2 regions of the Vallitalea longa genome follow, and region 1 is predicted to be linked to the other one. Evidence: a T-box and tRNA genes for the amino acid it is inferred to sense, from the RefSeq annotation. Region 1 holds a T-box; the other holds one or more tRNA genes.

The links. A T-box is a leader RNA that pairs with one kind of tRNA and senses whether it is charged. The one in region 1 lies ahead of QMG30_RS17780 (glycine--tRNA ligase), so its partner is inferred to be a tRNA-Gly.
Region 2: it has a tRNA-Gly gene. The T-box ahead of QMG30_RS17780 (glycine--tRNA ligase) is inferred to sense a tRNA for this amino acid. The anticodon was not compared.

What each region holds. Positions count from the first base shown of each region.
Region 1 is NZ_BRLB01000013.1:100,110-106,143, reverse strand. Features, by position in the region: gene ppdK (pyruvate, phosphate dikinase) at 1-1,765, opposite strand, end outside; gene QMG30_RS17780 (glycine--tRNA ligase) at 2,118-3,506, opposite strand; T-box leader at 3,575-3,750, opposite strand; gene QMG30_RS17775 (hypothetical protein) at 3,856-4,659, opposite strand; gene recO (DNA repair protein RecO) at 4,688-5,428, opposite strand; gene QMG30_RS17765 (DUF6271 family protein) at 5,626-6,034, opposite strand, start outside.
Region 2 is NZ_BRLB01000012.1:96,186-102,219, reverse strand. Features, by position in the region: gene QMG30_RS16995 (ribose-phosphate diphosphokinase) at 1-753, opposite strand, end outside; gene QMG30_RS16990 (threonine aldolase family protein) at 797-1,882, opposite strand; gene QMG30_RS16985 (MBL fold metallo-hydrolase) at 1,908-2,759, opposite strand; gene QMG30_RS16980 (class I SAM-dependent methyltransferase) at 2,782-3,432, opposite strand; tRNA gene QMG30_RS16975 (tRNA-Gly) at 3,592-3,663, shown strand; gene QMG30_RS16970 (hypothetical protein) at 3,883-4,566, opposite strand; gene QMG30_RS16965 (M15 family metallopeptidase) at 5,148-6,034, opposite strand, start outside.

The DNA.
Region 1 (6,034 bases):
CTTTTCTTTCTTCTACTTCTTTAGCAACGATCATTTTTCTCATTTTTGCGATTCTGTCTTCTTCAAAGAACATATGCTCTGTACGACAAAGTCCAATACCTTCAGCTCCGAATTCTACAGCTTTTCTTGCGTCTCTTGGAGTATCAGCATTAGTTCTTACTTTTAATGTTCTTGTTTCGTCAGCCCATGACATGAACTTAGCGAAATCACCTGATATTTCAGGTTCTATAGTCTTAATATCTTCAATATAAATATTACCAGTTGAACCGTCTAATGAGATATAATCTCCTTCTTTGACAGTTTGTCCAGCAACAGTAAATACTTTCTTTTCTTCATCAATTGTAATGTCTCCACAACCAGATACACAACATGTACCCATTCCACGTGCAACAACAGCAGCATGTGATGTCATTCCACCACGAACAGTTAAGATACCTTCTGAAGCATACATACCTTCGATATCTTCTGGTGAAGTTTCAAGTCTAACTAATACAACTCTTTCATTTCTCTTAGCAGCTTCAGCAGCATCTTCTGCTGTAAAGTATACCTTACCTGCTGCAGCACCTGGAGATGCTGGTAAACCTTTAGCAACTACGTTTCCTGCTTTTAGAGCAGCTGGATCGAAGTTAGGATGAAGTATTTGATCAAGTTGTTTTGGTTCAACTTTCATTAAAGCTTCTTTTTTAGTAAGTAATCCTTCATCTACTAAATCAACAGCTATTTTTAATGCAGCAGCTGCTGTTCTCTTACCATTACGTGTTTGTAAGAAATATAATTTACCATTTTCAATAGTGAATTCCATATCTTGCATATCTTTGTAATGATTTTCTAAGTTAGTAGCGATTTCCATGAATTGTTTATATACTTTTGGCATATCTTGTTCAAGTCTTGTTATAGGTTCTGGAGTTCTAATACCAGCAACAACGTCTTCACCTTGTGCATTTAATAAGTATTCTCCATAAATTCCTGCTTCACCAGTTGCAGGATTTCTTGTGAAAGCAACTCCTGTTCCTGAACTTTCACCCATGTTACCAAATACCATTGTTTGAACATTAACAGCTGTTCCCCAGTTACCTGGAATATCATTCATTCTTCTATAAATGATAGCACGTTCATTATTCCATGAACCAAATACTGCCTCTACAGCTGCCATTAATTGTTCTTCTGGGTTTTGTGGGAATGCTTCACCTAATTGTTCTTTATATAAATCTTTGAATGCAGCGATAACGTCTTTTAGATCATCAGCTGTTAAATCAAGGTCACTTGCATATCCTTTTTCTTTTTTGATATCATCTAGAACTCTTTCGAATTTTGATTTTGGTAGACCTTTAACAACGTCTGAGAACATTTGAATAAATCTTCTATAAGAATCGTATGCAAATCTTGCATTGTCTGTAGCTTTTGCGAATCCTTCTACAGATACATCATTTAGACCTAAGTTAAGTACTGTGTCCATCATACCAGGCATAGAAACTCTAGCTCCTGAACGAACAGATACTAATAATGGTTGGCTATTGTCACCAAATTTTTTATTATTAATCTCTTCAACTTTTACTAAAGCATCTTCAATTTGTTTTTTTATCTCATCTGATATTTTTTCACCATTGTCATAATAATTAATACAAGCTTCAGTTGAAACAGTAAATCCTTGAGGAATTGGTAAACCAAGCTTAGTCATTTCTGCTAAGTTAGCGCCTTTTCCACCAAGAAGGTTTTTCATTGATGCATCAGCTTCACTAAACATATAAACATATTTCTTGCTCATTAAATATACCTCCTGATAATCTTTTCTTAAAATTATTTATATTAAAAACCAGAGGTCAAACCTCATAGTTTTTATGTCATTAATATATAATGTTAATAAGTTTAATAATTATAAGTCATACTAAAATTATCACCAAATTGTACAATTTTAACAATTATTTTATTAACATTACCATAAAATTGTTATCAGTCTTTATTTGCTAATTTTTTACTTATGTGTAAGTCCGACATATATTATAACACAAAAACTTAAAATAAGTAGATTTTTTTTTGTTTTTTTCTTCTAATAAATAGATTTTATCCAATTTACTAATAAAGTGTCTATTTAATATTTTTTTTTGTGTAATTTTATGTTAAAATATTATTTTTTGTCCTAAATATGAAATAAGGTCATCTATTTTAACTCTTTCTTGCTCCATAGAATCTCTGTCTCTTATTGTTACTGCATTATCTTCTAATGAATCGAAATCGAATGTCAAGCAGTAAGGAGTTCCTATTTCGTCTTGTCTTCTATATCTTTTTCCAATACTTCCTCTATCATCATATTCAACATTATAATGCTTACCTAACATCGTATATACTTTATTAGCTTCTTCTGATAATTTCTTTGATAGTGGTAAAACCGCTATCTGTACTGGTGCTATAGCAGGATGAAAATGTAGAACTTTTCTAACATCACCATTTTCTAATTCTTCCTCATCATAAGCTTCACATAAAAATGCTAATGTTACTCTATCAGCTCCTAATGATGGCTCTATGCAATATGGAACATATTTCTCTTTTTTAATATCATCAAAATATGTTAAATCAGCACCAGAAGTTTCTTGATGCCTTTTTAGATCAAAATCTGTTCTATCAGCAATACCCCATAATTCACCCCATCCAAATGGGAATAAATATTCTATGTCGGAAGTAGCATTACTATAATGAGATAGTTCTTCCTGACTATGGTCTCTTAATCTTATATTTTCTTTATTTAACCCTAAAGACAGTATCCAATTCATACAGAACTCTTTCCAGTAATTGAACCATTCAAGATCTTTGCCTGGTTCACAGAAAAATTCTAATTCCATTTGTTCGAATTCTCTTGTCCTGAAAGTAAAATTACCTGGTGTAATTTCATTTCTGAATGATTTCCCTATTTGTCCTATTCCAAAAGGTATTTTTTTTCTAGAAGTACGTTGTACATTCTTGAAGTTAACAAAAATACCTTGTGCTGTTTCTGGACGTAGGTAAACAGTGTTTTTAGCCTCTTCTGTAACACCTTGGAAAGTCTTGAACATCAAATTGAATTGTCTTATGTCCGTAAAGTTTTTCTCTCCACAAGATGGACATACGATACCATTCTCTTCGATGTAATCTTTCATTTTTTCATTAGACCAAGAATCAACAGCATCTTCTACTTCAAGATCATTTTCTTTCATATAATTTTCAATCAATTGATCTGCTCTGAATCTTTCTTTACAGCTTTTACAATCCATTAGAGGATCATTAAAACCGCCAACATGACCAGAAGCAACCCAAACTTGTGGATTCATCAATATTGCACAATCAATTCCTACATTATATGGACTTTCCTTGATGAATTTCTGCCACCAAGCTTTTTTTACATTATTTTTTAATTCAACCCCAAGAGGACCATAATCCCATGTATTAGCTAATCCTCCATAAATCTCAGATCCTGGATATACAAATCCTCTAGCCTTTGCAAGGGCAACGACTTTTTCCATAGTCTTTTCCATGTTTTACATCCTTTCAATATTATAAATTTTATTTATTTTGACACTAAAAAAGACATTCTTATATCCCTAGAAGGGACGAAAGAATATCTTCCGCGGTTCCACCCTATTTGATGTGATAGACACATCCACTTAATAATCTGTTCAAAAGCGCCATTCATTAATTACATTCTGTTCAGCTTCCACCTGCCTGAACTCGCTATAAGAATTTATTTAATTAATTACTTCTCTTCATCATTACAGAATCGGTATTTTTTTATTTAAATAATTTTCTAAAACTGTCATTATATGAGAAAAAGTATAACAAAACAGTGTTTCTCTGTCAAGCACATTTTTTAGATTTTACATAATTCTATTTAGGATTTCGCTTTATATCATGTATTATCTTATTTCCACATATTTTACAATATATAGCATCATAATCGTTTTTCTGCCCACAATAATAACAATTGATTGCTGTTTTCTTATTAGATTGCCATTTCATGCTAAGGAAAACAGCATAAGCGACTATTAGAACAAGTAGAGTCCATAAAACCCAATTCTTTATTCCTGTAGAAGGTTTATATAACAAGTAATAGGTATCATAATCTTTAAAATAAATTGTATCTTTTCTTATTATTTCACCTTGTTTGCTTGCAAATTTTATATCCCCATTAACTTTGACTTTAGAATTATTACAATTCAATCTAATCAATCTATATTTTTTATATTCATCTAACTCATCTTCTGTTATTTTTTCTCCAGTAAGTACGTTATATAATATGTCCTTATCTTCAAATTCGTCATAACCACTATCATCATTATCTAAATACTCTTTTAATGTATCATTGAAAATATCTGCTTTTAACACAGCATCCAAATCATCTGCTTTTTTGAAGCTCAAAGTTATCCTAATATTATCTCCATATAATTTTATGTTTTTTATTTTAGCATCTACGTTCTTATGCTCACTCAATTTATTATTTATATATTGTTTGTATTTTTGCTTATCATATTTATTGCTATTTTTTTTGATGAAAGTTACTTCTATATCCTTATCTCCAATTTCATACAGAGATTCTCCTGCAATAAAATCTATTTTCTTAGTAGCACAACCAACTAAAAATAAACATATAAAAATACTTGATACAAATATTAGATATCTTGTTATTTTCATTTGAATTCTCCTTAAAATATTTGTTATTCTATAATTCTAATAAAAAATCTAAAGATTTGAATTTATGGTTAAGATGATATTCAATAAATTTTTTCATTATCATAGTTAGTTCATATTTAATACCTTCATTTACATTAAAGCTATATAGTTTATCAATAGATATAGAAAGAATATATCTCATAGTATAAATGGTATTATTGCTTATTTTCATAACCGATTTCTGCTGATTAGAGCATATTTTACATATAATACCTCCTTGAGTGATACTGAACCAATATTCATCATATTGATTACCACAAATCACACAATTCACTACATTAGGAGTATAACCAATATAGCTCATGGCTTTTAGTTCAAAGATTCTCATTACTAAATCATAATTGATAATATTACTTATCAATACTTGTAAAGTTTTCAACATAAGTCTCATGATATGTATATTGGGTACATTTTCTTCAGTAATATAACTAACAAATTCTAATACATATAAACCATAAGCTAGTGACTCTATATCTGTTCGTATTGCATGAAACGATTCAATTAGTTGTATTTGTTTAATATTATAGGATGAAGATTTCCCTTTTACCAATATGTATTCCCCATAAGAAAATAATTGAGAACCTGCAAGAAATCTACTATTTGTTTTTCTAGCTCCTCTGGCAAAAGCTGTTATTTTACCTTTTTCTTTGGTAATGATAACTAACCTTTTGTCATTTTCACCTATTGCCATTTCATTGACAACAATGCCTTTTGTTTTTATTTCAACCATAGCTAACTCCTAATATTTATCTCTATCTTGTCTTAGATTATAACAAATCATCGTTATTAAGTAAATTACTTTGAGATAAAAAATAGGGCTATCTTTTTGATAGTCCTATAAACTCATTAGATTTTGGTTTAGTTTATTATTAAGTTCTCTAGACAATAACCATATTATTTCCCATCCATAAATCTTAATCATAATATTTATAGATTTAATAAATATCTGCTATTTTCTTCAGCAAACTTAGTTATATTACTCCATTGTAATGTTAATATACCGTGATTATACACATCCATAGAACTTTTATTTATAATATAATCTTTATTTTTTATTATATTATTTGCCAAAATAGTGTACTTGTTATCGTTAACTCCTTTGTAAATATCAATCATAGCATCTAAAATCTCTTTCTGTTCTCTCTTCAGATCTTTTTTAGAAATATCAATAAGAAATTTACCAATAACAGTATGATTAAACAATTCATTCTTCATAAATATATTTTTATCTCTCAATATTTCTTTGTAAAGCAACATATAGTATCTTGATAAGCATCTATACATAGCTAAGCGTAAGTGATACATACAAGTCTGTTCAGCTCCTTTTCTATCTGGA
Region 2 (6,034 bases), on a different contig from region 1:
AGATAAACTTGCATATATTTTCTTTACACCACGTTTTCTAAGCTCATTAGCCAAATCAATCAATGTTCCTCCAGAAATACTAAAATCATCAACAATTAATGCATTTTTACCTTCAACATTACCTACAATTTCAATTATCTTGGCATTCTCATCATGTCCTTCTCTTTCCTTATCTCCAATTGCTACTGGAACACCTAAATACCTTGCTATTTTTCTCGCTTCTTTAGCAAAACCTGAATCTGGTGATACTACAACTAAATCCTCAATATTCAAAGATTTTATATACTCACATAGTATTGGAAGAGCGAATAAATGATCAACAGGTTTCTTAAAAAATCCTTGAATCTGAGGACTATGAAGGTCCATAGTGACTACTCTATCCGCTCCAGCTAATTCAATACATTCTGTACATACCCTTGCACGTATTGATACTCTAGGTTCATCTTTTTTATCACCTTTTGCATAAGAAAAATATGGCATTATAACTGTAACAGAACTTGCACTTGCTCTTTTGAATGCATCAATCCAAAACAGGATTTCTGTAAATTCATCATTAGGATGTAATCCCATAGACTGAACAAGATATACATCTTTATCTCTAACAGTCTCTTCTACTTTTACATACGTATTACCTTCACTGAAAGTAATGACTTTTGATTTTCCCAACTGTGAATCTAGATAATTACATATTTTTATCGCAAAATCTTTACCAGTACTACCTGCAAATACTTTTATTTCACTTTCAGTACCCAACACTATCACTCCTTGATTAATTTATTTTTCTATACCCCTACCTTTACATTATCTTATTGATTTGTGTATTCAACTCATCAAAACATCTATCTAATTTTCCCTTAGGTATTTTTCCATAAGCATCTCCTATACTTATATCAAATACATACCCATCTTCAAGTTCATTAAAATAAGGTGTTATTCCTACATCAACCCTTTTCATAACAGCTATTAACATACTCTCTAAATTTTGAATATTCTTGCTGAAATGAACATTAAACATGTTTGATACAGGTATCTTTGGTATAGTGTATATCTTATTAACACTATTAAAATGTTTAGCTAATTCCATAGACTGCTCATAATATATTTTCATTTTCTCTATTCTTCTTGTCATATAATAATCTGCACTTAAAATATATGGATATAGACTAATTAAATCTCCACCATATCTCCTTTTCCATACCTTTGATTGATTCATAAATTCCTCAGGACCTGCTAATATTGCTCCTGCTACACCACCGATACTTTTATAAAATGAAACATAAACACTATCAAATTCTCTACAGATTTCATTTAATTCTTTCTTATAGTAAGGAGCTGCCTCCCATAATCTTGCACCATCAAGATGTGTTTTTATATTATTTTCCTTACAATAAACAAGTATCTCGCTTAATTCATCCCATGTAGGAAGCTGTCCACCTATACAATTTTGCGGTAATTCTATTAATAATGTAGAAATATCCGTTCCTATTTTCTTCAGGTCATCAATAGTGAATAAACGGTCTTTCTCACCTAAAAGTACTGTTTCTATATTATGGAGTTTCTTTAAACCATCTTGTTCATATATTTCTAAATGACATAATGGATGATAAGCTACTCTATATATTTTCCTTTCATCACACCACATACGTAGAGCGATTTGCTGTGCCATAGTTCCACTGGGGAAAAATACTGCCTTTTCTTTACCAAGAATACGTGCTACTTTATCTTCGAAATCATTAATTATAAATCCTTGTCCATAAAAATCTATCATCCTATCTGGCTCTACCTTATCTATTACAACTTTTAAATCGTTAACAGAACGTGAACCATGGTCACGTAATTTATATTTGGTTTTCTTGTAAGTTTCACTCAATAATTTTGTCATTAGATTCCTCCTAGTTTATAACTAACTATATTTCTAGTTTCATACCATCATAAGCAAATTTGAAATCTATGCCTTTCTTTCTGTAAATCTCTTCGACTTTAATCAAATCATCGTATGACAATTTGTCTAACTCTTCTATATGACTTAGAACTATTTTATCAGCATTTAGATTGTCTACTATGTGTAATGTTTCTAAAAAAGTACATTCCAACTTTAAAGTTGGGGTATCTACAGGTAAGTTTCTTACATTAGTTATAGGATTAAATTCAAATACGCCTGCAGGTAGTACAGCCAAATCAACCTTTCCTAAATCTTTTGGAACTTCCCATCCGATAAGTTCATCCATAATTATTAGCACTCTTTTAGATAGACTTTCAATTAGAAATCCATATACATATTCCTCTTTAAGACGTATTGGCTTAATCACCGCATTATCTATTTTATATTCACTGTTATCCGATAAAATAATAGTTTCAATTATACCTATTTGTTTGAAATACTCAAAATGGTTCCATATACCTAATCGTTCCCTAAATCCTGGCATAACACCTTCAGGTATTAATATTTTAGTACTATTATCTTTAGGAAGATAACTTCTAAAATTATGATTCATCTCAAAAACTCTCCTACCCATAGTATGATCAGGATGCCAATGAGAATATATACAATATTTTATATCTTCAATATTGCTCCTATTTATCTGGTGAACAATATCTTCTGGAGTATCAATCAACAGATTAATGTCATGAATGAAAACACTTGGTCCCATTCTAGAATATGGTACACCTTTAATTCTTGCTTCCTTACAAATATTACAGTTACATAAAGGTCTTGGAATAGGTATTGCACCACCAGAACCTAATAATTCAATAATCATATCTTCACCTCTTTGATTAAAACTAAATACTAAAACTAAAACATTTATTATTCTTATAAATAATGTTTCTATCATCATTTGAATCTTTGTTAAAAAATAGAATTTCATATTTACTTAGCAATCTTTTTATTTCCTCATCAGTATACTGTCTGAATATCATTCCTTTTCTTTTCCCTTCTGTATAAATCATACTACCATCATCTAATGTATCATGCGCAATTGCTTTATCTTCAGCTTCTACCGAATCAAAGCTTATGTAAATAATACCATTTGGCTTAGTAATTCTAGAAAATTCTTTAATAGCAGTTTTTGTGTCCTCATATGTAATATGGTCAAGTACAGAATGTGCAATAATTGCATCAAACATATTATCATTGAATAATATATTTGTTACATTACAATTTTTATAGTTTTTGTAGTCTAAATTGATATTTTCCATAATATCTTTGGTAATTTTAATTGCTCTTTTGGAAATGTCTGACCCATAAACTTCATAATTATTAGCACTTAATATAGCGCTATAAGTACCAAATCCACAGGCAATATCACATACTCTTTTCACATTATATTTTGAAAAATACTTAAGCCACTCATGCTCTTCGTTCAAATCTATATAATTAATGAAATCCTTATAACTTTTAGCTTCCCATATCTTATCCCAAAAATCATCCATATAATAGCATCTCCTAAAATAATCTATCACGATTCTTGAAATATCTCATATAATAATTTTATCATATAATATAAATAAATCTACTAAAAACTATTGACATTTTGGTGATTTCTGATAAAATATATCTTGCGTTAAATTATTACCAAACATAAATTATAAGCGTGAGTGGCTCAGTGGTAGAGCATCGCCTTGCCAAGGCGAGGGTCGCGGGTCCGAATCCCGTCTCGCGCTTTATTCATTTAAAAGAAAACGTCTCATCAATATATCCTTTTGGTGGGATGTTTTTTTATATAGAAAAACATAATCTCTAAATTAGCAATGTCATTAAGTTAAGAAATGTTAAGAAAGAATCCAAGAAAGAAAACAACTTAATTTCTATCTTGGATTCTTTTTTTAAACTAAATGACAATCCCCCAAATATAAAGTATATTTAAGGATATTTATATTTTTTTAGTTTTCGGTTATTAGATATAATGGTTGATATTTTTTGTAATATTTTATGATGTCTCTAGTTCCATCTCCCTCAGCTACGACACTATTTGTGTTAATAACTCTTATCTTTTTTCCATCCTCAAACTCTATAACTGTTACTTCTATGAAAGCGTAAGGTTGTGTAGGTATATAACTATTGCTACCAGCACAAACAGTTCCTGTAATCCTATAATCTTTTTCTTCTAGATTATAAATGGCATTTATTAAATTTCTACCACTAGTATCACTTGGTATAATCTCTTTATTATGTGCATTCTTATAATCAAAAATGGAAGAATTAAATTTTGTTCCAAATAACCCACAGAATAAACGAGATCCAAATCCTTCATAATTAAATGAAATATCTTTTTTAAGAATTGACAATTCTTCTTGAGAAAAGTTAGATATATTTTCTTTTATTAATTCTACAATTTCTTTTTGAGTAACACATTTTACTGGTGTATCTATCTTAAATTCACAAGTAGCACCTCTAGTTATTCTCATACTTGATCTTCCTGCCAATCCATAACCGTTAGAAATCTTAAGAGATTTATATTCTCTAGTTCTATCATCATAATTAGTTTCCTTAGCAAAGATTAATGAAGAGCTTGTAAGTACCATAGAAATTACTAATATTATACTAAAAATTTTTTTTGTTTTCAAATTCAATTCCTCCTATTAGCTATATTTTTTTGTTTATTTTTGTATTTTTTATAATAATTTACTATATACACCTTAATTTGTTTTAAAATTCAATCCTCCCTCATCATTCTTACAGTAAATTATGTTTAATAGTTCGACAAATTATCTAACTTTCTTTACCATTGTCTAACTTTTTAGTAATATAATCCTATTTATAAAACTATATTCAACTACTCGAATAGGCAAAATTCAGTTAATGATTATGGTAAAAATTTCACGTTTATGGACATTGACTTTGCGAAGCAAAATCTCTCCCTGGGCACCTAACAAAAAGTGAATTTTATCCAGAGTACTGATAATATCGAACAATGAATCTCTTGTAGCAAACTATAAAAGATTTTTTCATACCGTAACTTCCTTAAAACACTATATCCAAAGGGCTTGGCCACATCTTTTTACAAATTTGTCAAGTATTTTCTTAAAATATTACATAAAAAAAAAGCTCTGTGTGTTAACACACACAAGAACTCTTTGCTTTTATTAACTTAATAACATTGCCTAAATGAGCTTATTTTAATATAATTTAGTTTTTGGAATATTTATTACATATATTGTTCAAAATACTCTTCATAAGTAATTCCTTTTTCATATATATCTTCAGCAATGTCTTTACCTAAATAACGAATGTGCCATGGTTCGTATTGATATCCTGTTATATCTTCTTTTCCTTTTTCATAACGAATGATAAAACCAAATTTATGAGCATTCTCAGCTAACCATTTTCCTTCTTCCAATTTACCAAATCTTTCTTGTAGTGCATATCCTACACCCGCACATGAAACATCTATCGCTAATCCTGTTTGGTGTTCACTTTGACCTGGCTTAGCACTAATCTTATTGGCTGCTTCATAACCTCTTTTGTTAACATTATAATTGAAGATTGAATTTTGCTTGCTATATGAACGGAATCCAGAAACCCCTACAATCTCTATTCCTTCTTGATTAGCTTCTGCAACAAGTTCTTCTAAAGCATGTGCAGCTGCTTCTCTTAGATATCTTTTTTCATTTTCACCTTCAAATGAAAACTTGATGTCTGGTTTAATTAAATCATCAGGCTTGTAATCACTAGGTAGATTCCTTTCCTTATTGACTAACACATGTATATCTGAAGGGTTTGTTACAATATGCTTTCCTTCATCATCTATCATTATAGTATTATCTTTATTGTTAGCATTATTATTGGTTACAATGTCTTTATTATTATTACTTGTATCTTTAACTGTATTTGTTTCAGCTTTTTGATCTCCTGTTTCACTAACTTCTAAGTTTACAGTTACAGCATCAAACTCATATACAAATTTTATTTTAGCGTTTTCTCCTACCTTGGCATCTTCAGAAACCTTAATATAACCATCTTCAACAGTAAATTTATCATTATTAGATATAACGATTAACTTATCCTCATCAGTTAAATCTTTTAAACTTCCAT